Regions from separate parts of the Acetonema longum DSM 6540 genome, predicted to be linked through region 1. Evidence: riboswitches for the same ligand, from Rfam matches in the RefSeq annotation. Region 1 holds a riboswitch; each other region holds the start of a gene.

Evidence for each region. Region 1 has a riboswitch for thiamine pyrophosphate ahead of thiS (sulfur carrier protein ThiS). Riboswitches for the same ligand answer to the same signal wherever they lie in the genome.
Region 2: it holds a riboswitch for thiamine pyrophosphate, as region 1 does, so the genes downstream of both, thiM (hydroxyethylthiazole kinase) here and thiS (sulfur carrier protein ThiS) in region 1, are expected to answer to the same signal.
Region 3: it holds a riboswitch for thiamine pyrophosphate, as region 1 does, so the genes downstream of both, thiC (phosphomethylpyrimidine synthase ThiC) here and thiS (sulfur carrier protein ThiS) in region 1, are expected to answer to the same signal.
Region 4: it holds a riboswitch for thiamine pyrophosphate, as region 1 does, so the genes downstream of both, thiT (energy-coupled thiamine transporter ThiT) here and thiS (sulfur carrier protein ThiS) in region 1, are expected to answer to the same signal.

Annotation. Positions count from the first base shown of each region.
Region 1 is NZ_AFGF01000119.1:45,409-50,188, forward strand. It holds gene ALO_RS12770 (MarR family winged helix-turn-helix transcriptional regulator) at 1-339, shown strand, start outside; gene ALO_RS12775 (nitrite/sulfite reductase domain-containing protein) at 416-1,087, shown strand; gene ALO_RS12780 (CGGC domain-containing protein) at 1,183-1,533, shown strand; TPP riboswitch at 1,589-1,695, shown strand; gene thiS (sulfur carrier protein ThiS) at 1,765-1,965, shown strand; gene ALO_RS12790 (thiazole synthase) at 1,969-2,748, shown strand; gene thiH (2-iminoacetate synthase ThiH) at 2,772-3,878, shown strand; gene thiE (thiamine phosphate synthase) at 3,946-4,593, shown strand.
Region 2 is NZ_AFGF01000007.1:55,737-60,516, forward strand. It holds gene ALO_RS00655 (cyclodeaminase/cyclohydrolase family protein) at 1-93, opposite strand, end outside; gene ftcD (glutamate formimidoyltransferase) at 111-1,001, opposite strand; gene thiW (energy coupling factor transporter S component ThiW) at 1,246-1,734, opposite strand; gene thiM (hydroxyethylthiazole kinase) at 1,754-2,560, opposite strand; TPP riboswitch at 2,613-2,724, opposite strand; gene yfcC (putative basic amino acid antiporter YfcC) at 2,946-4,670, shown strand; gene iadA (beta-aspartyl-peptidase) at 4,730-4,780, shown strand, end outside.
Region 3 is NZ_AFGF01000066.1:30,095-34,874, forward strand. It holds gene alr (alanine racemase) at 1-536, shown strand, start outside; gene thiC (phosphomethylpyrimidine synthase ThiC) at 584-1,885, opposite strand; TPP riboswitch at 2,044-2,141, opposite strand; gene ALO_RS08335 (GerMN domain-containing protein) at 2,152-2,724, opposite strand; gene ALO_RS20780 (N-acetylmuramoyl-L-alanine amidase family protein) at 2,724-4,310, opposite strand; gene ALO_RS08345 (DUF3006 domain-containing protein) at 4,523-4,756, opposite strand; gene ALO_RS08350 (ComEC/Rec2 family competence protein) at 4,760-4,780, opposite strand, start outside.
Region 4 is NZ_AFGF01000050.1:46,629-51,408, reverse strand. It holds gene ALO_RS06170 (HD-GYP domain-containing protein) at 73-1,149, opposite strand; TPP riboswitch at 1,350-1,453, shown strand; gene thiT (energy-coupled thiamine transporter ThiT) at 1,609-2,202, shown strand; gene ALO_RS06160 (MFS transporter) at 2,328-3,740, shown strand; gene ALO_RS06155 (GNAT family N-acetyltransferase) at 3,986-4,732, shown strand.

The DNA.
Region 1 (4,780 bases):
AATGAACAGATCAATGCCACGGCCATTGCCAAAAAATTAAACATAACGAAGGGCGGCATCTCCAAAATAACGGCTAAATTAATAAAAAAGGACCTGATCGAACTCCGGCGCCTGGAAAATAATCAGAAAGAAACCTATTATTCATTGAAGCCGCTAGGCAGAAAAATCTTTCAGGTGCATAAAATCCTGCATGAGAAGGCAGCAGAAAAATTCACGGCTATTTTAAATCAATACAGTAAGGAAGAGCTGCAGCTTGCCGGCCGCCTTCTGAGTGATTTAACAGCAGTATTTCGCTCTACCATAGCCGAACAGGACAGGGAACGGCAAACCGGCATGTGACCCAAATCACATCCATACGTTTTGCTGCTGGTATATAATGAAAAGAAACATCTCGCAGAAGGAGCAGGAGGAGCCCATGAATATACCGTTAGCGAAAATACCGATTCTGAATAAACGGGTCCGGTTTCCTGTGTCGCCGCATATTCCCGGCGGCCTGGCAACCCCGGCGGACCTCTGCAGGATTGCCGCTGTCGCCGAAAAGTACGGCGGCACGCTCAAGATTGCCGGCGGCAATATCGTGATTATCGGGTTAACCCTGGCAGACGGCGAAGCGGCGATGAACGAGCTGGGCATGAGACCGGAGTCGTTCCTCAGCAATACCATCCGGGGCGTGACGATGTGCGCCGGCAAGCCTGACTGCCCCAGAGCCCAGCAGGACAGCACCGCCCTGGGTCTGGCCCTGGATGAAGAATTCTTTGATCAGCAAACTCCCGGCAAGCTGCGCATCGGCGTAAGCGGCTGCCCCAACTGTTGCGCCGAAGTGTTTGTCAAGGATATCGGCCTGTTTGGGACGGCTGCCGGTTTTACTGTGATCCTCGGCGGCAGTTCCGGCAGGCAGGCTCAGGTAGGAAGCATTGCAGCCGGTAATGTACCGGCGGAGGAAACAGCGGCTCTTATCCGCCGCATCGTGGATTATTACCGGAACAACGCCAAAAATAAAGAACGGCTGGGGCAAACCATCAACCGCCTCGGGTTGGATCATCTTGTTTCGCAGGCAATACCGTCGCAATACCGGCTGTCTAAGTAGATCCCATCTTCTATTGGCAAGGGTGGATAAAAGGGGCAGAGTATCCGGCAGGTAGATGTTGATCAGCCAACATTACAGCTCGAAAGGAAATTTTTATGAAAATCGCAATTCTGGTCAGGGAAGAAACCATGCGGCGTTGTACCGGCAAAGGCTGTTTGCAGGCCTTTTTTCAACGTAAAGACGCCTTTGCCGGCTATAAAGGTGACGTCGAACTCATCACCTTTTCCCATGCCGGCGGCGATATGGAGCATAAAATCGAAATGATGCGCAAAAACGGGGTGGACGTAGTACACTTATCCTCCTGCCTGCGCGGAAAAGACCCGAACTACGAGGTATTGGCCAAACGCCTCAGCGAGTATTTTGATGTAATCGGTTATACCCATGGCCCTGCTGAAGGAAAAGAGAGAGAAACGCTGAGCATCAAAAAGCAGCAAACGGCGAATTAGAATTTGGATTTTCTTTACAAATCACCGATCCGGGTCTATAATAAAAGAAATTGAATAATTTTGGTGGGGGTGCCCCGGCAGGGGGCTGAGAGGAGCTTGCGGCTCCAACCCTTTGAACCTGATATGGTTAATGCCATCGTAGGGAAGCCTCTGTAGTGTTTGCATAAAAAGGCTTACCGTCAGGTAAGCCTTTTTCATTAGCGCCAAAAAATCATGATAGGAGGCAAAAAAATGCTCATCAGGGTAAACGGCCGGCAAGAGGAAGCTATCGCCGGGATGACGCTGCTGGAATACCTTCGCAACAAAGGCCTGGACCCGGGCCAGGCAGTAGTAGAGTACAATCAGCAGGTTGTGGAACGGGATCAGTGGGGCAGTATCGGGCTAAAGGAAAATGATCAACTGGAAGTCTTGAGGTTTGTGGGAGGAGGGTAAGCAATGGACAGCAATACCGATCCGCTGGTTATCGGCCAGACAACGCTCTCCAGCCGCCTGTTTGTGGGTACAGGCAAATATTCTTCCGATTCTCTTATTTCTGAGGTGCTGAAGCGGTCAGGCGCCCAGGTCATCACAGTAGCCTTGCGGCGGATGGATTTTCATTCCCAGGTGGGCAATGTGACGGACTATATTCCTTCCGGAGTGCAGCTGCTGCCTAATACCTCGGGGGCCCGCAACGCCGAGGAGGCGGTGCGGATTGCCAGGCTGGCCAAAGCCGCCGGCTGCGGCAACTGGATCAAGATCGAAGTCATATCCGACAATAAATACCTGCTGCCCGACGGCTATGAGACGGTGAAGGCCACCGAGATACTGGCCCGGGAGGGGTTTGTGGCGCTGCCCTATATCAGCCCCGACCTGATGGTGGCCAAACGCCTGGTAGAGGCCGGCGCCGCCGCCGTGATGCCCCTGGGAGCGCCGATTGGAACCAACCGGGGATTAAAGACGCGGGAATTGCTTCGCATCCTCATTGATGAGATTCCTTTGCCGGTGATCGTAGACGCAGGCATCGGCAGGCCCTCCCATGCCTGCGAGGCCATGGAAATGGGGGCAGCGGCCTGTCTGTTGAACACCGCCATCGCCAGCGCCGCTGACCCGGGTTTAATGGCCGAGGCTTTCGGCAAGGCGGTCAGCGCAGGACGGCAGGCCTATTGGGCCGGACTGGGCGGCAGGCAGGAATATGCTCAGGCGTCGTCGCCTTTGACCGGCTTTCTACATGAATGATTTTTTAGTAAAGAAGGGATGGCATGAGTTTTTATGAACAGTATCTAAAATACCGGGATTATGATTCGGCCGGCTGTAACCCGGGCAGCAAAACGATCGAGCGGATTTTGGGCCAGGACCGGCTGCTGCCGACGGATTTTCTGGCGCTTTTGTCCCCGGCGGCCCAACCCTATCTGGAGGCCATGGCTCAAAAAGCCCGGCGCTTGACGGTCCAGCATTTCGGCAAGACTATTCTTTTATATACACCGCTTTATCTGTCGGATTACTGCAGCAACCAGTGCCAGTACTGCGGCTTTAACGTCCGCAACCCCTTGAAGCGCAAGCAGTTGTCCCTGGAGGAAGTGGAGGAGGCCGCCAGGAGGATTGCCGCCACCGGCCTCAAGCACATCCTGATTCTGACCGGCGACGCCAGGGCCATTTCCAGCCCGGACTACATCGCCGACTGCGCCGGAGTGCTGAGAAAATATTTTACCTCTATCGCCATCGAAGTGTATGCCATGACCCAGGAAGAATACGGACAGCTGGTTAACGCAGGCGTGGACGGCTTCACCATCTATCAGGAGACGTACAATGAGGAGTATTATGACCTGATTCATGTGAGCGGTCCGAAAAAAGATTACCGCTTTCGCCTGGACGCGCCGGAACGGGCCTGCCGGGCAGGCATGCGCTCGGTCAATATCGGCGCCTTGCTGGGGCTGGATGACTGGAGACGGGATGGCTTTTTCACCGGCCTTCACGCCCACTACCTGCAGAATCAGTATCCGGCCGTTGAAATCAGCCTGTCTCTGCCCCGCATCAGGCCCCATGCCGGCGAGTTTCAGCCCCGCTGTCCGGTCACCGATAAACAAATGGTGCAGTTCCTGCTGGCCTTGCGGCTGTTCTTGCCCCGGGCGGGCATTACCATATCCACCCGTGAAAATGCCCGTTTTCGCGACAATCTCCTCTCTTTGGGCGTAACTAAAATGTCGGCCGGATCTCATACCGCCGTAGGGGCCCAGATCGATAAGGAGGAAAATGCCGGGCAGTTTGAAATCTCCGACCCACGGAATGTAGCCGAAATGAGCGCCGCCCTTCGCCAAATGGGGTACCAGCCGTTATACCAAGACTGGCAGCCAATAGGGGACCGTTGAAAAAGGCCCAGGGGCGAGGCCGCAGATGAGTTATCGCATGGATTAGTAAAGAGGAGGATGATTGTATATGAATCACGCTTCAACCCGGCGGGGCAAGTGGCCAGCCGCCGATATTTACGGCATTACCGCCGAGGAATACTCTAACGGGCGCAGCAATATTGAGGTAGTCCGGGCGATGATCGATGCCGGTGTAAAAGTAATCCAATACCGGGAAAAAGAGAAAAAAAAGCTTTATAAATATCAGGAATGCATCCGGATTCGGGAGATGACCCAAAAAGCCGGCGTGACCTTTATCATCAATGATGATATTGATCTGGCGCTGCTTGTCAAACCTGACGGAGTGCATATCGGCCAGGAGGATTTGCCCATCGAGGAAGTCCGCCAACTGGTGGGAGAGGAAATGATCATCGGCCTGTCCACCCACTCTCCCCAGCAGGCTCAGGAAGCGGTAAAACGGGGCGCCGATTATATCGGGGTGGGTCCGGTGTTTGCCACCCGGACCAAAAAGGATGTCAGCGCTGCCACAGGACTTGACTATGTAAAATATGTTGCCGAGCATATCCCCCTGCCCTCTGTAGCCATTGGCGGCATAAAGACTGACAATATCGCATCTGTCAGGCAAGCGGGAGCAGACTGTTTCGCCTTGATAACAGATATTGTAGGAGCGGCGGATATCGGGGCCAGGATAAAGGAGCTGAGAGCCAGACTGGTTTAAGACCCCATTGAAAAAACAGATAAATCCATAGAAGCAGGAGACCGATTTCCGGTCTCCTGCTTCTATGTCTGGTCCTTGAATCCCGACGATCAATGAATTTTATTTATAATCATGTCTAATTGGATTTAATGGTATCAGAAACAGCACTGCATTTTATTGTTAAGTGTTTCGGAGCCGTCATCATTTT
Region 2 (4,780 bases), on a different contig from region 1:
GGACAAGGCTGCGACGCTGCCGCCGCCAGGAGCCGATGAGTCGGAGGCCAATTCGGTGATAAAGCCCTGTACGGTTTTGTCGATCAGCATCATAAAATTCCCCTCCTATTTTATAAATTATCTTCCAGGACTTGTTTCCGGTCAAATCCTTCGAAACGCAGATAAAAATCCGCCACGTCCAACAGAGCCTGCATCGGCAGAAGGCCTACCACTTCGCTGCCGATAATGTTTACCCCATAACGGGCGGCTTCGGATTTCACTGTTTCAAACACTCTGAATAACGGAGTTCCGGTATAATCCACCATGTTGATGGAAACCTGGGCTACATTTCTGTCTTCCAGCATGACCCCCATGGCTCGGACATATTTATAGCCGCCCCTGGCTTCCCGGATAGTGTTGGCGATCTTTTTGGCAATGCTCACATCGCTGGTCCCCAGGTTAATGTTATAAGCGATCAAAAACTGTCTGGCCCCCACAGCCGTGGCTCCGGCTGTAGGATGCATCCGGACCGGGCCATAGTCAGGCTGTCTCTCGGGTTTCACGATTTCGGCTTTTAATCCCTCATATTGTCCCTTGCGGACATCCGGCAGGTTTTTGCGGACAGGAGTCTTGGCTGCCGCTTCGTACATGTAAACGGGAATATCCAGCTTTTGTGCAATTTCCTGGGCCAATTCGTTGGCCAGGGCCACGCACTCTTCCATGGTTACGTCTTTCACCGGAATAAACGGGATGACATCGGTGGCACCGATGCGAGGATGCTCTCCCGTGTGCTTTTCCATGTCAATCAGCTGGGCAGCCTTGGCGCAGGATTGAAAAGCCGCCTGTTTCACCGCCGCCGGCTCACCGATAAAGGTCACAACAGTCCGGTTATGGCTGGCGTCGGATTGCACATTCAGCAATTTAACCCCTTCCACCCGCCTGACTTCCGCCACAATGGCATCAATGGCATCCCGTCTCCGGCCTTCACTGAAATTCGGTACGCACTCAACCAATTTCGGCATTTATAATTCCCCCCTATCTTGTTTTTATATATGGGAAGTTTCCTGTCGACACTACTTTTATCTTACATGTTCTGCCTTTATCCCCAATTTCCTCTTACCCGGCTTGTTTCATACAATGCAGCGCAAAAAAAGGCCCTGCAACTCCAGTGCAAGGCCTTTCATACTGAGAAATCATTTGCAAAACCCCACTGCATCCCCGAATCCGGAACCGTTCAAAAAGGTTCAGATGCTAGGCAAGAGTTTCCTAAACTGATTTTTCTTTGAAATATGTAGCCACCGGCGTCCTGCACAGCAGCCAGGCGATCATGCTGCCCCCGGTGGTACTGATCAGGAAGGGCGCGACAAAGAAGAAAGCGCCAACCTGAGACCCGATCAGATATTTGGCAATCGGATACGAGAGAAGCCCGCCGATAATGCCGGTGCCGATGATTTCCCCCAGGACGGCTCCCAGGATGTGATGGGTCCGCTTATAGACAAACCCGGCCAGGGCCGCCCCTGCCATACTGCCGGGGAAAGCCAGCAAAGAGCCGGTTCCCAGGATATTGCGCAGCAGCGAAATGCTGAAAGCTGCGCCCACAGAATAGCGAGTACCCAGCAACACGGCCAGTAAAACATTAATGGCGTGCTGGACCGGAAAACACTTAGACACTCCAACCGGAATATACACCAGGTGCGACGAAAGAACTCCCACTGCAACCAATAAAGCTGTTACCGTCAATTTTCTGACAGGCATGATATCCCTCCTTTAAATTTTAATTGATTTTGCCGTAATGAATCAGAGTATCCGGCTGCATCGTGGATATCGCATCGAAGAGACGCATCCGGAATGTTCCCTGTTCTTCGCCCGTTTTGAGTGTTTTTTGCGCTATTTCGCCGGCAATGCCCATAACCGCCACACCGGCCACGGCGGCCGCAAACAGATCATCAACCGCCCCGCAGCAACAGCCGACCAAAGACGTCGTCATGCAGCCGGAACCGGTTATGCCGGTCAGCATGAGGTGCCCGTTATGGATCAAACAACGCTTATCGCCTTGGGCAATGACATCGGTTTTGCCGGTGATAGCGATCACGCATCCCAACCGCCGGGACAACTCCCGGGCAATCGCCTCGCCGCCCTGCTCGTCAGCCGTGGAGTCCACGCCGCGAATTCCTGCATTCATCCCGGCCAGGATCTTGATTTCAGACATATTCCCCCGGATCACTGAGGGACGTACTTCCTGGATAATCCGTTGAGCCGTATGGGTCCGCAGTGTGGTGGCCCCCACTCCCACCGGGTCGAAAACTACTGGTTTTCCTAAAGCTGCCGCTTTTTTCCCGGCAATCAGCATGGATTCAATCGTACGGGTATTCAGAGTGCCGATATTCAGAACTAAGGCTCCGGCATGACTAACCATTTCTTCCACTTCCGCCGGATCATCGGCCATGACCGGCGAAGCGCCGATGGCCAAAGCAATATTGGCGCAGTCATTGACTGTAACATAGTTAGTCAAATGATGAATCAGCGGCTTTTTCTCCCTTACCCGTCCGATCACTGCGGCGGCTTGACGTGCAATGTCCATTCGTTTCTCCTCCTTACATAATGAAAAGCGCACCCGTAAGGATGCGCTTAACCAAACCCTTTTGCAGCAGTCCCTACGCTGGCATTATCCAGATCAGGTTAATGGGTCATAGACTTGCGGGTCTATATCTCAGCCGGCCTTTTCCAGCTCCCCAGGCATCTTTTTTCTATTAAATGTAACATATCACATCTGCATATTTTTTTCAATATCTTCAACCGGATAATTGGGGAAATTTATAACTCAGTCTAGCAAAGTAATAATCATCCAACAAAATGATTTAAAATAAAAAAGCAGGAAAACCAGCCAATTTTGTTTTCGTGCTGCTTGAAGCTTGAAGATATTTATGGCACAATATTTGCGTATAATTATTAAAGGAGGAGTATAAATGTCAACCGCAGCGTCCGAGACAAAAGCAAAAAAGATTACTATGCCTCATACCTATATCATTATATTCGGCGTAGTGATTGCCTGTTGGCTGCTGACCTTCTTAATCCCTCTGGGCAAATTCGATACCCATAGCATTACCTATATGAATGCGGAAGGGAAAGAAAAATCCAGAACCGTATTAATCCCGGAATCATTCCGATATCAGTATCCTATTGATAATGTCAAATTGAAGACAAATTTATCGGAATTAGTTAATAATGAAGCGATGTTAAATAAAGCAGGGCTTGATAAGGCGAAAATTGGTGCGTTTTTAGCCAAAGAACCCGGGGAATGGGATCATGCCGCTTTAGATGCAGCAGGCCTTAATGAGCCTGTATTATACAGCCTGTTTAAGGATCGGATTTATGATACAAGCGTGAAGCTTAAATCTCAGGCAAATATCTGGGGTACCGATGACTTTTACGGCTTTGGCGTTTTGAACTATGTATTTGAAGGCCTGGTAACGGGAGATAAAACCGGCTCGGCAGTAGGCATCGTTGCATTCATCCTGGTAATTGGCGGCTCCTTTGGCATACTGCTCAGAACCGGTTCCGTGGATGCAGGCATCCATGCGTTTATCAAACGGGTCAAAGGCTATGAAGCAGCTGCCATTCCGGCGCTTTTCACATTATTCTCCCTAGGCGGAGCAGTATTCGGCATGTCAGAGGAGACCATTCCTTTCGCCATGATCGTCATTCCCTTTGTGATAGCCCTGGGATATGATTCATTGGTAGGAATAGGTGTTACGTTTGTCGCCAGTCAGGCCGGAAACGCCGCCTCCTGGATGAATCCTTTCGGTATTGCCATAGCGCAAGGCATAGCAGGCGTGCCCGTAATGTCAGGGGCAGGCTTTAGAATCGCTATGTGGGTTATCACTACAGCCCTTGGCTGCGCCTATCTGACGGTTTACGCCAATAAAATCAAACAAAAACCGACATCCTCTATAGCATATGAAACAGATCGTTATTTCCGGGAGCACATCCAGGTCAACGAAGAAAAACATGAATTCAAATTAGGCGACAAACTGGTGTTGTTGTCATTCCTGGCGGGCATCATATGGATTATTTGGGGGGTTACCGAGGAAGGTTATTATATTCCTGAAATCGCTTCCCAATTCTTTGTCATCGGTTTGGCGGCAGGTATCATCGGAGTACTGTTCAAATTAAACAACATGAAAGTGAATGACATCGCCTCATCTTTTCAGCAAGGCGCTGCCGATCTTACGGGAGCAGCGATTGTAGTAGGCATGGCAAAGGGAATCATCCTGGTGCTGGGAGGCACCTCGGCAACGACTCCTACCGTATTGAATACGATATTGCACGACCTGGGTTCGGCATTCGCAGGGTTGCCTACTGTTGTTTCAGCTTTGTTCATGTATGTATTTCAAACTGTATTTAACTTTTTCGTAACATCAGGCTCAGGGCAAGCCGCTTTGACTATGCCGATTTTGGCGCCTCTTGCCGATGTGGTAGGAGTATCCAGGCAGATCTCCACCCTTGCCTATCAGCTGGGCGCCGGTTTTGCCGATGCTTTCGTTCCTACCTCCGCAAGCCTGATGGGTGTTCTCGGCGTAGCCAGGATCGACTGGGGCCGATATGCCAAATGGCAGATTAAAATGCAGGGTTTCTTCTTCGTAATCGGCTGCATCTTTATTATCGTTGCCGTCATGATCGGCTTCCATTGATGATTTTCTGATGATTTTCGTATCGTGAACTTAAAACCATGACCCGAGGGAGAAAGATGATTAAAATAATAAAAAACGCAAAAATATATGCGCCGGAATTCATCGGGAAG
Region 3 (4,780 bases), on a different contig from region 1:
TCCTCCTTCCGCTTGTAAGCGCGGCCAACAGCGCCACCATCATCGACCTGCCGCCCGGACACTGTTCCGCCGTCCGTCCCGGCATCATCCTGTACGGCCTTCCTCCCTCACACGAAATGCAGCAGCACCTGAACCTCAAACCGGCTATGGAGTTAAAAACCCGGGTGGTGTATGTAAAGCATGTCCCGGCCAACACCTCAGTCAGTTACGGCTACACTTACTCTACCAGTCAGCCTACCTGGCTGGCTACCCTGCCCCTGGGTTACGGCGACGGCTACAACCGGCATCTGTCCAATAAGGCCCAGGTTTTAATCGGCGGCAAACGTCGCCCGGTCGTAGGCAGGGTATGTATGGACCAGATCATAGTTGATATCGGCGACACCTGCGATGTAAAAATAGGTGATGAAGCCGTACTGTTCGGCCGTCAGGGCGCCGAAGAGATCAGCATTGCCGAACTGGCCGACCTAAGCGGCACCATTAGCTATGAGCTGCTGTGCGCTATAAGCGCCAGAGTACCCAGGATATATGTTGACTGATTATACTAAAACCCTTAATGCCGCAAGCATCAAGGGTTTTATCTGTTTTAGCAGGATTCGGGACTTTTTCCGAGGTATTGTCCCACAATTTTCATGGCGCAATAATTGCCGCACATGGAACAGGCTTCGGCGCCGCCAGGGTTTCTGGCTTGGCGATAATTAGCCGCTTTGACTGGATCGATGGCCAGTTTGATTTGCCTATCCCAATCTAAGGCTTTCCTGGCCTTAGACATCTCCAGATCCCATTCCCAGGCGCCTTTTACGCCTTTGATGATATCGGCGGCATGGGCCGCAATACGTGAAGCCATGATACCTTCCCTTACATCGTCAATATTCGGCAATCCCAGATGTTCGGCCGGAGTTACATAGCAGAGGAAGTCGGCGCCGGCAGCTGCGGCCAAAGTACCGCCAATTGCCGCAGTAATGTGATCATAGCCTGGAGCCACATCGGTTACCAAAGGTCCAAGCACGTAAAAGGGAGCGCCTTTGCACAACTGCTTCTGAAGTTTCACGTTGGCTTCAATCTGGTCATAGGGCACATGGCCCGGACCTTCCACCATGACCTGCACCCCTCTGGCCCAGGCCCGGTCCACCAGTTCACCCAGGATTAGCAGTTCCTGGACCTGAGCCCGGTCGGTGGCATCGGCCAAACATCCCGGCCTCAGTCCGTCACCCAGACTCAATGTTACATCATATTTTTCGCAGATCGAGAGAAGATCATCAAACCGCTCATACAAAGGATTCTCCTTGTCGTTATGCAGCATCCAGCCGGTCAAAAAGGAGCCCCCGCGGCTGACAATATCCGCCGTGCGGCCCTGCTGACGCAGACGGGCAATCGTGGCCTGGGTCACACCACAGTGCACCGTCATAAAATCAGCGCCGTCTTTGGCCTGTTTTTCAATCGTAGCCAGCATATCGTCGCCGGTCATGGCAATGATGGATCCCCGGTCGCGAATCGCCTCTACCGTGGCCTGATAAATCGGCACAGTCCCTACCGCGATCGTAGACTTGGCAATAATCGCCCTGCGGGATGCGTCAATGTCATCCCCGGTACTGAGATCCATGACCGCGTCCGCCCCTGCCGCAATAGCTGCCGCCAGTTTATCCAGTTCCGGCGCCAGATCAGGATAGGCGCTGGAAGTGCCGATATTGGCATTAACCTTAGTGCGAAGTCCCAGGCCAAAACCTCGTGGTTCCAGGGTGGCATGGTTAATGTTAGCGCACAGGGCAATTGTGCCCTCGGCCACGCGCTGTCTAATCAGTTCGGTTTCCAGACCCTCGTATTCAGCCACCTGGCGCATAGCATCGGTTATTCTACCGGCCCGGGCCTGCTGCATTTGTGTAGCCATGGTATCTTCCCCCTTATTCATAATTGACAAGAAACAAGCCCGCTTTGCGGAGCTTTTTCCGTCTTGACGAGAAACAAACCCGCTTTGCGGAGCTTTTTCCGTCTTGATAAAAAGACAGCCATTCAACCTAAATTGGTTAAACGGCTGTCTAACATCCAACAGTCTTTTAACCACTTCCCTACGCTGGTATTACCCAGAAATCAGGTTCAAAGAGTCGGCTTTCGCCTCTCAGCATGATGCACCCCTAGTGGTTATATTCAATTTATCTACTTTTTAACCGGCTGTTTAATAATTCCTTCCGACCGGCTAAGCGGCTCACTGATGTCCAAATGGCCTGAAAGTGTCTGTACCACCTTACCATCAATCAGGATTTGCACTTTCTTGATTTCCGGAAATTCCGTAAGAGTATTGACAATCGCCCCGATGGTTAAAATTTCATTAGTCGACCCGCCGGGGTTTTGTTTTTTCAGCTTATCGTTGAAATTCACGTAGGCAATTTTGTCTTTTACCTTAATGCTAATCAGCTTGGCCACCGGCGGTATAACCGGCAGTAGGTCTTTATTTTTCGGACCTGCCATCAAAAGCTCCATCGCCGACTGCACCGGGTTAGCGGGTTTGTCAAGGGTGGCTGTTTCCGGCGCCAGGTATATTGCGTCCTTAGTGGCAAAATATACTGTGATTGTAACCTTATTGTTTGCCGGGGCTTTAGGCTGACTAACGTCCTCTGCTCGCCTGCCTGGTGCATCACTGCCGGCAGGTACGGTGTCCGTACAACCGCCGCCCATTAGCCAGACCATCATCATCAGAATCATCCATACGGCGAGTTTTCTGTATGACATTATTGCCCACCCCCCTGTTTGGCTGCCTGTGCGAAAAATGTTTCCAGCCCCTGTACAATCCCCCGGGCTATCTTCTCTTGAAATTCAGGGGAGGCAAGTAATTTCTCCTCTTGCTTGTTAGAAAGGAAAGCCATTTCAACCAATGCTGCAGGCATCAGTGTATATTTATTTACATAAAAGTTAGTGGCGCTGATCGAGCGATCCGGCAATCCCCCGGCTTTTATCATTTCCTGCTGCAAAGACCGGGCCAGCATAGCATCATAACTCGATTTGGCAAAATAGAATGTCTGGGTTCCTTTAATGGCCGGATTGGGAGCAGCATTAGAGTGAATGCTGATAAATACATCCGCTTTGGCATGATTGGCAATGGCGGTCCTAGCCCTTAATTCATCACGGTCAGTGATACTGGCGCTATAGACGTCCACATCGGTTTCTCTGGTCATGATAACCTTGGCACCGGCTTTCTCCAACATTGCCTTCAGTTGTTTGGCCACAGCCAAATTAGCGGTTTTCTCCTGCAGCCCGGTTACTCCGATCGCACCCGGATCGCTGCCGCCATGGCCGGGATCAATGGCAATAATTTTATTGGCCAGCCCGGACGTAAACTGAAACTTGCCCGGAGGCGTCTTTTTATTGATATCAATCACAACCCGATAGGGTTTAGCGGATTTTGCATCCTCGGGCATAGTAAAAACTTTGTATTCTCCCTCGGTCAAGGCAAAGGGAATATCAATCATCAAACGGCTGTCATCTTTTTCTGATGGCACAATCGTGATTCTATCAGCAATTTTGCCATCAAATTCATATTGCTTCGGAATTTTTTCCAAAGGCGCTCCTTTGGTCCCTTTCAGTTCCACCGTCAAGCGGGGAACAGGCAAAGCACTTATCACTGCGGCAGGTTGAACCGGAGCCGAAAGATCAACCACAATTCGCAGCTTACTTTCCCCGGTTACCGCATCCAGATGGGTAAAAGAACGCACTTGCAAAAGCTGGGCCGGCACTTGCTTTTCAGAAGCCTTGCTCTCTGCCGCCGCCAAGGTCGATGGAACTGCTGCAGTCACCGGTGTTTTTGCATCGCCGGCGTCTGTGGCCGCTGGTTTGCTTTGAGTGCTCGCCCGGGCAGCCTGCGCAGCATCCATATGTACATCCACTACCACACGATAGGGTTTGTCGGCTTGAGCATCATTCGCCAATGTAAATACTTTAATATCCTTAGGAGTGATCTTTTGGTTCAAATCCAGGTTTACCCGGGTACTGGCCCCGTATACGGTAAAACTTGTCTTATCTACCATGGCGTCATCCATTGCCAGGGTGTTCCCATTGGCGGGAACTGCTCCTTTGATCGCTACAACCAACCGTGATGCCGAACTACCGGTTACGACTCCCTGAGCCTCAACAGGGCCTGTCACATCAAAGACATACCGCATGACGTTAATCCCTTTTGCGTCATCCATGAATATCCCTGAGCGGAGTTGCGTGATTTCCGCCCGACTCGGTGCAGCCATCGCAGGGCGATCTGTTGCGGCGACCTGTACCAAAACCAAACTTAAAACCAGTATAAACCAGGAAAGCGTCCGACGCAACAAAATACACCTCCTACATTGCGACGTCAACAGATATCTTCGTTTATATATCGTAAAATTCCTGCAAAAACATTAGTGTAAAATGCTGTAATAAGCATATTAATGTATAAATTTTTTAAAAAATTATTACCCGCCGGGATCACAGCGGGGTAACAAAAAAAGAAGGCCGGTAAACCTTCTTTTATACAGACAATCCATCATTATCTCTATCCGTGTCAGTTGTTCCCTTGGGTTAATTCCTTCAGCAGATCTTCGGCTTCCTTGCGGGCCTTCTCAGTAGACGCTTCATCAAATCCGATATCCATCACCAAATGATCCCCTTCCTGAACGCCTTCCGGTAAAAACTCCCGCAGCCAAACTACCTGTTTTTCTTCCGCTCCTACTAACAGAACGGCTTTTTTCCCTTCCATGCGGTCAATCACGGCTGAGACCTGTTTCGAGCGCTGCATCGGCTACTTCTCCTTTGAAATCTT
Region 4 (4,780 bases), on a different contig from region 1:
CGGTGACAATCAAGTTGCGCAGAAGTGGACCGCCTGCCGGAACAGTGGCTCCGGCGGGCGGTTAAGGTTATTCTATGAAATTCCGCCGTTAACTGCGGCCAGATATTCTTGATTTAATATATGTTTGATGGCAATCCCTTTCACGGTGGACAAGTCGATGATTGCACCGGCTGTGGTTCTAACCAGTGGCTTGGTGAACCGTTCTCTGTCGAAAAGTACTACTTGAGCCGTACGGTCATCGGTTAGCATGATCGAGCTGTTAATAAGGCAGTCTCGCACACTGTCGAGGAAAGGCTGGCAGACTTCAGGGCAGAATTTAGTAAATTTATTCTGAGCAATATGCTCCAGCGAGATAAACGGATTGACAGTATCGTGGTAAGCTTCCCTGTGAAAAGCATTTGCTACGGCGATGATCCGGGCAAGGACAGGAATTTTGTCGCCCTGCTTAGCCAGGGGAAAGCCGCTGCCGTCCATGTATTCATGGTGGTAGAGAACAGCCGCCAGAACATCCTGGGAAATGCCGTCTACATTACGCAGCAATTTAGCTCCGTGAATGACATGATCTTCCGGTCCGGAACTGCCATCCTGGGGAATGACTAATTTGCCGATATCATGCAGCAGTCCGGCCAGGACCAGTGTTTGGACGGTTTCTTCCGGCAGCCTCATGGCACGGCCAATCATGCCGCTGATAAATGCCACCATAACCGAATGACGGGAAACCTCATCGGCCAATTTCTGATCGCAGACTAGAAGGTACTCCATAAGGGTGGGGCCGGTTGACAGCACGGTGGAATAAATGCCGAAAGAGATATCTTTAAGTTCCGGTACCGGTACTTGCTTTTGGTTGCGGACAAAATCGAAAGACCGGGAGGAACTGTCGACAATGCTGCTATATTCCTTATAAAAATCTTTAAACACCTGGGACAGACTGTCCGGCTGCTCCGGCTGTTCCGACGGTTGATTTGGCGCAGCTGCAACATCATCCACTATGTATACAAAGCGAATGTCCCACATCGCTAAAAGCGAGATGGTCCTGGTCGTCACCGCCGCGTTTTTTCCCAGGAGGACTTTACCGGTCGGCGACAAGACAGACGAACCGATGATCATGCCCGGGACTAAGTCGTTAACGGCCAACAATTTGGTTTCCATTTGAATCCACTCCTTCTTTACCAAAGATCTATGGGATACATATCAGACGATACCTAATAGCTGCTTAACTGTTAGTATACATGAGCTGGGAAGAAAACATAATAAGGCTCAGTTCCTGTCTCCGTGGTGCTCCTGTCCTAAAAGAAAATTGCGGATTGCCAAAAATAAGCAAATATATTAGAATAAGTATAAATTGAATACAGGATAGCTAGGGGTGCCGCAGGCTGAGAAATGAAAGCAATTTCATTGACCCTCATCACCTGATCTGGATAATGCCAGTGTAGGGAAGCGATATAATATGATAAATGTTAAAACGCGATCCTGCAGGATTGCGTTTTTCTTTATATCAGAATTAATAAGAGACGCCTTGCGTCCTTGCTAGTACATAAACGCATAACGCATTAAAGAAAAGTAAGGGGAGATGATCTTATGACTGACTCATTGATTAAAAAATTGAATATGCTTGCGGACAATCCGGTCAGTATCGCGGTCCTTTTAGGATTGATGCTTCTGATACTGGCCTTCCTGCGCATCAAAAAAATCGCTTTGCAGCCGCGGCTAATCACACATATCGGCCTGGCGCTTGCTTTGGCGCTCATACTGCACACCTTCCGCCTGTATCACATGCCGCAGGGCGGCAGCATCACTTTGGGAGCGATGGTGCCACTGCTGCTGATTGCCTTTTTGTACGGACCGGAAGTAGGTTATCTTGCCGGGTTTGTTTATGGTCTGATCCATTTGATTCAGAGTCCTTATATTTTACATCCGGTGCAGGTGTTGTTCGATTACCCTTTGCCGTATATGGCGCTTGGCCTTGCAGGCTATTTTCGGGACCGGATTTTTTGGGGAACAATTGTCGGCGTTTTGGGACGGTTTATCTGCCATTACATATCAGGAATTGTATTTTTTGCCAGCTATGCTCCAGAAAGCATGTCTCCTTATGTATATTCCGCCATCTTCAACGCCGGCTACCTGATTCCTAACCTGCTCATCTGCCTCTTAATCATGCGGCTTTTACCGCTGGAGCGGATTAAGCTGACATTGTCGCGGTGAAAAGAGCAGGGCGCTGTTAAACGCAGTGGCTGTTTTATTTTAGATATAAAAAGCATTATAATAGTTGCAGCAGACCTATTTGCGGCTTAACGGGGATGCAAATATATGAAAAATGAGGACTATGCATGAATAGGATTCTTCCATTGGAAACAGCTGTATTGATTGTGGTTATGGCTACATCTTTTTTGACGCCGTTTATGGGCAGCGCTGTGAACCTGTCCATACCGGCCATTGCAGCCGAATTTGGCGATAATGCCCTGTTGCTGGGATGGATGGTCACCGGTTATTTATTGACTTCGGCGGTGTTTCTGCTGCCTTTTGGCCGCTACGCGGATATTGTGGGCCGGAAAAAAGTCTTTATTGCCGGTACCGTCTTATTTTCTCTGTTTGCCGCGTTATCCGGCCTTGCCTGGTCCCTGACATCACTGATCTGGTTCAGGGCGGCTCAGGGCATTGCCAGCGCCATGATTTTTAGCACCGGCATGGCCATTTTGACCACCGTCTATCCGGCTCCAAAGCGGGGCAAGGCTATGGGCCTGACGGCTGCAGTTGTCTATATTGGCCTGGCGGCGGGACCGGTGCTGGGCGGCGTGATGAATCATTATCTGGGCTGGCGCAGCATCTTTCATTTTACCGCCATCATCGGCATACTGGCAGCCCTGCTGGCCATCTGGCGGCTGGAAGGGGAATGGGCAGGCGCCCGGGGAGAGACCTTTGACTTCATTGGCAGCACTGGCTACATCCTGGCGCTTTCGGCCGTCCTGTACGGCTTTTCTTCCATCTCCAGCGTGATCTGGGCAAAATACATCCTGGTTGCAGGCCTGGCGCTGATGGCCCTGTTTTTGCATCACCAGTCCCGCCAGCAGCATCCCATCCTGCAGGTGGAGCTATTCCGCCAAAACAAGGTTTTCGCCTATTCCAACCTGGCGGCCATGATTAACTACAGCGCCACATTTGCGGTAGGCTTTTTGATATCGCTGCATCTGCAGCTGGTGATGGGGTATGATTCCCAGATGGCCGGCCTGATTTTGCTGTCGCAGCCCGTGCTGATGGCGGCGCTCTCCCCCTTTGCCGGCACCCTCTCAGACCGTATATCGCCTTCCATATTGGCTTCCTGGGGCATGGGCATCACCGCCCTGGGGTTATTCCTGTTCGTCTTTATCAGCGTCGACACATACTTAGGGCTGATCATCGCCAATCTGGCGCTGATCGGAGTAGGCTTCGCCCTGTTTGCCTCTCCTAATAATAACGCCATCATGAGCGCGGTGGAGAAGAAGCTTTACGGCGTGGCTTCCTCGTCCCTGGGGACCATGAGATTGGTGGGCCAGGCAGTCAGCATGGCTGTGGTCACCCTGCTGATCGCCAGCTTTGTGGGAGATGCGGGCCTGAACAAGAATTCCGCTCCTATGATCGTGGCCGCTTCCCGGGCATCCTTCATGGTGTTTACAGCCATCTGCATTATTGGGGTATTTGCATCGCTGGCCCGGGGGAGCAAAGAGCGGTCTGCCCCTGATGACGCGAAAGGTCAGCAGGATTAGCCGGGCATTTGGGCGCAGGGTGCTTCTGTTTTGAACATAGCTTAGATCGTAAACCGGGATATTCCAGCCGAATCTGGCGGAGAATATCCCGGTTTTTGTCTTTGAATCAATCTTTTTCTATCTTTTTTTACAAACCGTTACAAAACGTTAACAAAAATTAACAGTGGGTTAATTTTTTATAAATGGCTAAACGGTACAATTAGACTATGCATTACAACAGGTTTAAGTATAAGGGAGGTATGACGATGCAGCTCCGGGAAGGAAAATACTTAGTCAAACTGGCTGAAAATGCAAGCGAAAAAGAACAGGTTTACCGGCTCCGGCATAATGTTTACCATAAAGAAATGAATTTTGCGGGCAAACAGACAGAAGGTGAACAGGAATATGACTCTTATGATGAAATTTGCGATCATCTGATGATTTGCGATGAGGAAGCAGGCCAATGCGTCGGGACTTTTCGGTTTTTATCGGGTAAAAGGCTGCAGGGAAACCAAGGCTTTTATTCGGAGCAATGGTTTGATATTGGACAGTTAAAGTGTGAAAGAAACAGAGTTTTGGAACTGGGGCGGGCTTGTATCGATATCCCGTACCGGAATACCAAAGTCTTTAAACTGCTATTTTCCGGTGTAGGCGCTTATCTGAAGTTATTTCCCCATGATTACATGATTGGTCTTACCACTGTGTCATTTGATTCCAGGACCGATATCAAAATGATCATCGAATATCTGACTGAGAAAAAAGTGGTTAACATCTCTTTTGGCGTAAAGCCAAAAAAAGATTTCTATATCGACGAAGCCGAGGGAGGGAGTTACACCATCGCCGCTGTCAGTGAACGGGAAATCATCAATAAGATGTCCACCCTTATGCTGGCCTATTATAAATACGGGGCGGAGTTTATCAGCGAACCGTCTGTTGACGCTGATTTCAATCCGCCGGTAGTTGACTTTTTTACGATTTTCCCGGCCGAAAAATATCCCAGCTGGGCATCCTGAAATTATCCTTATTTACATTCAAATTCCGTCACATAAAGAGGTCAATAA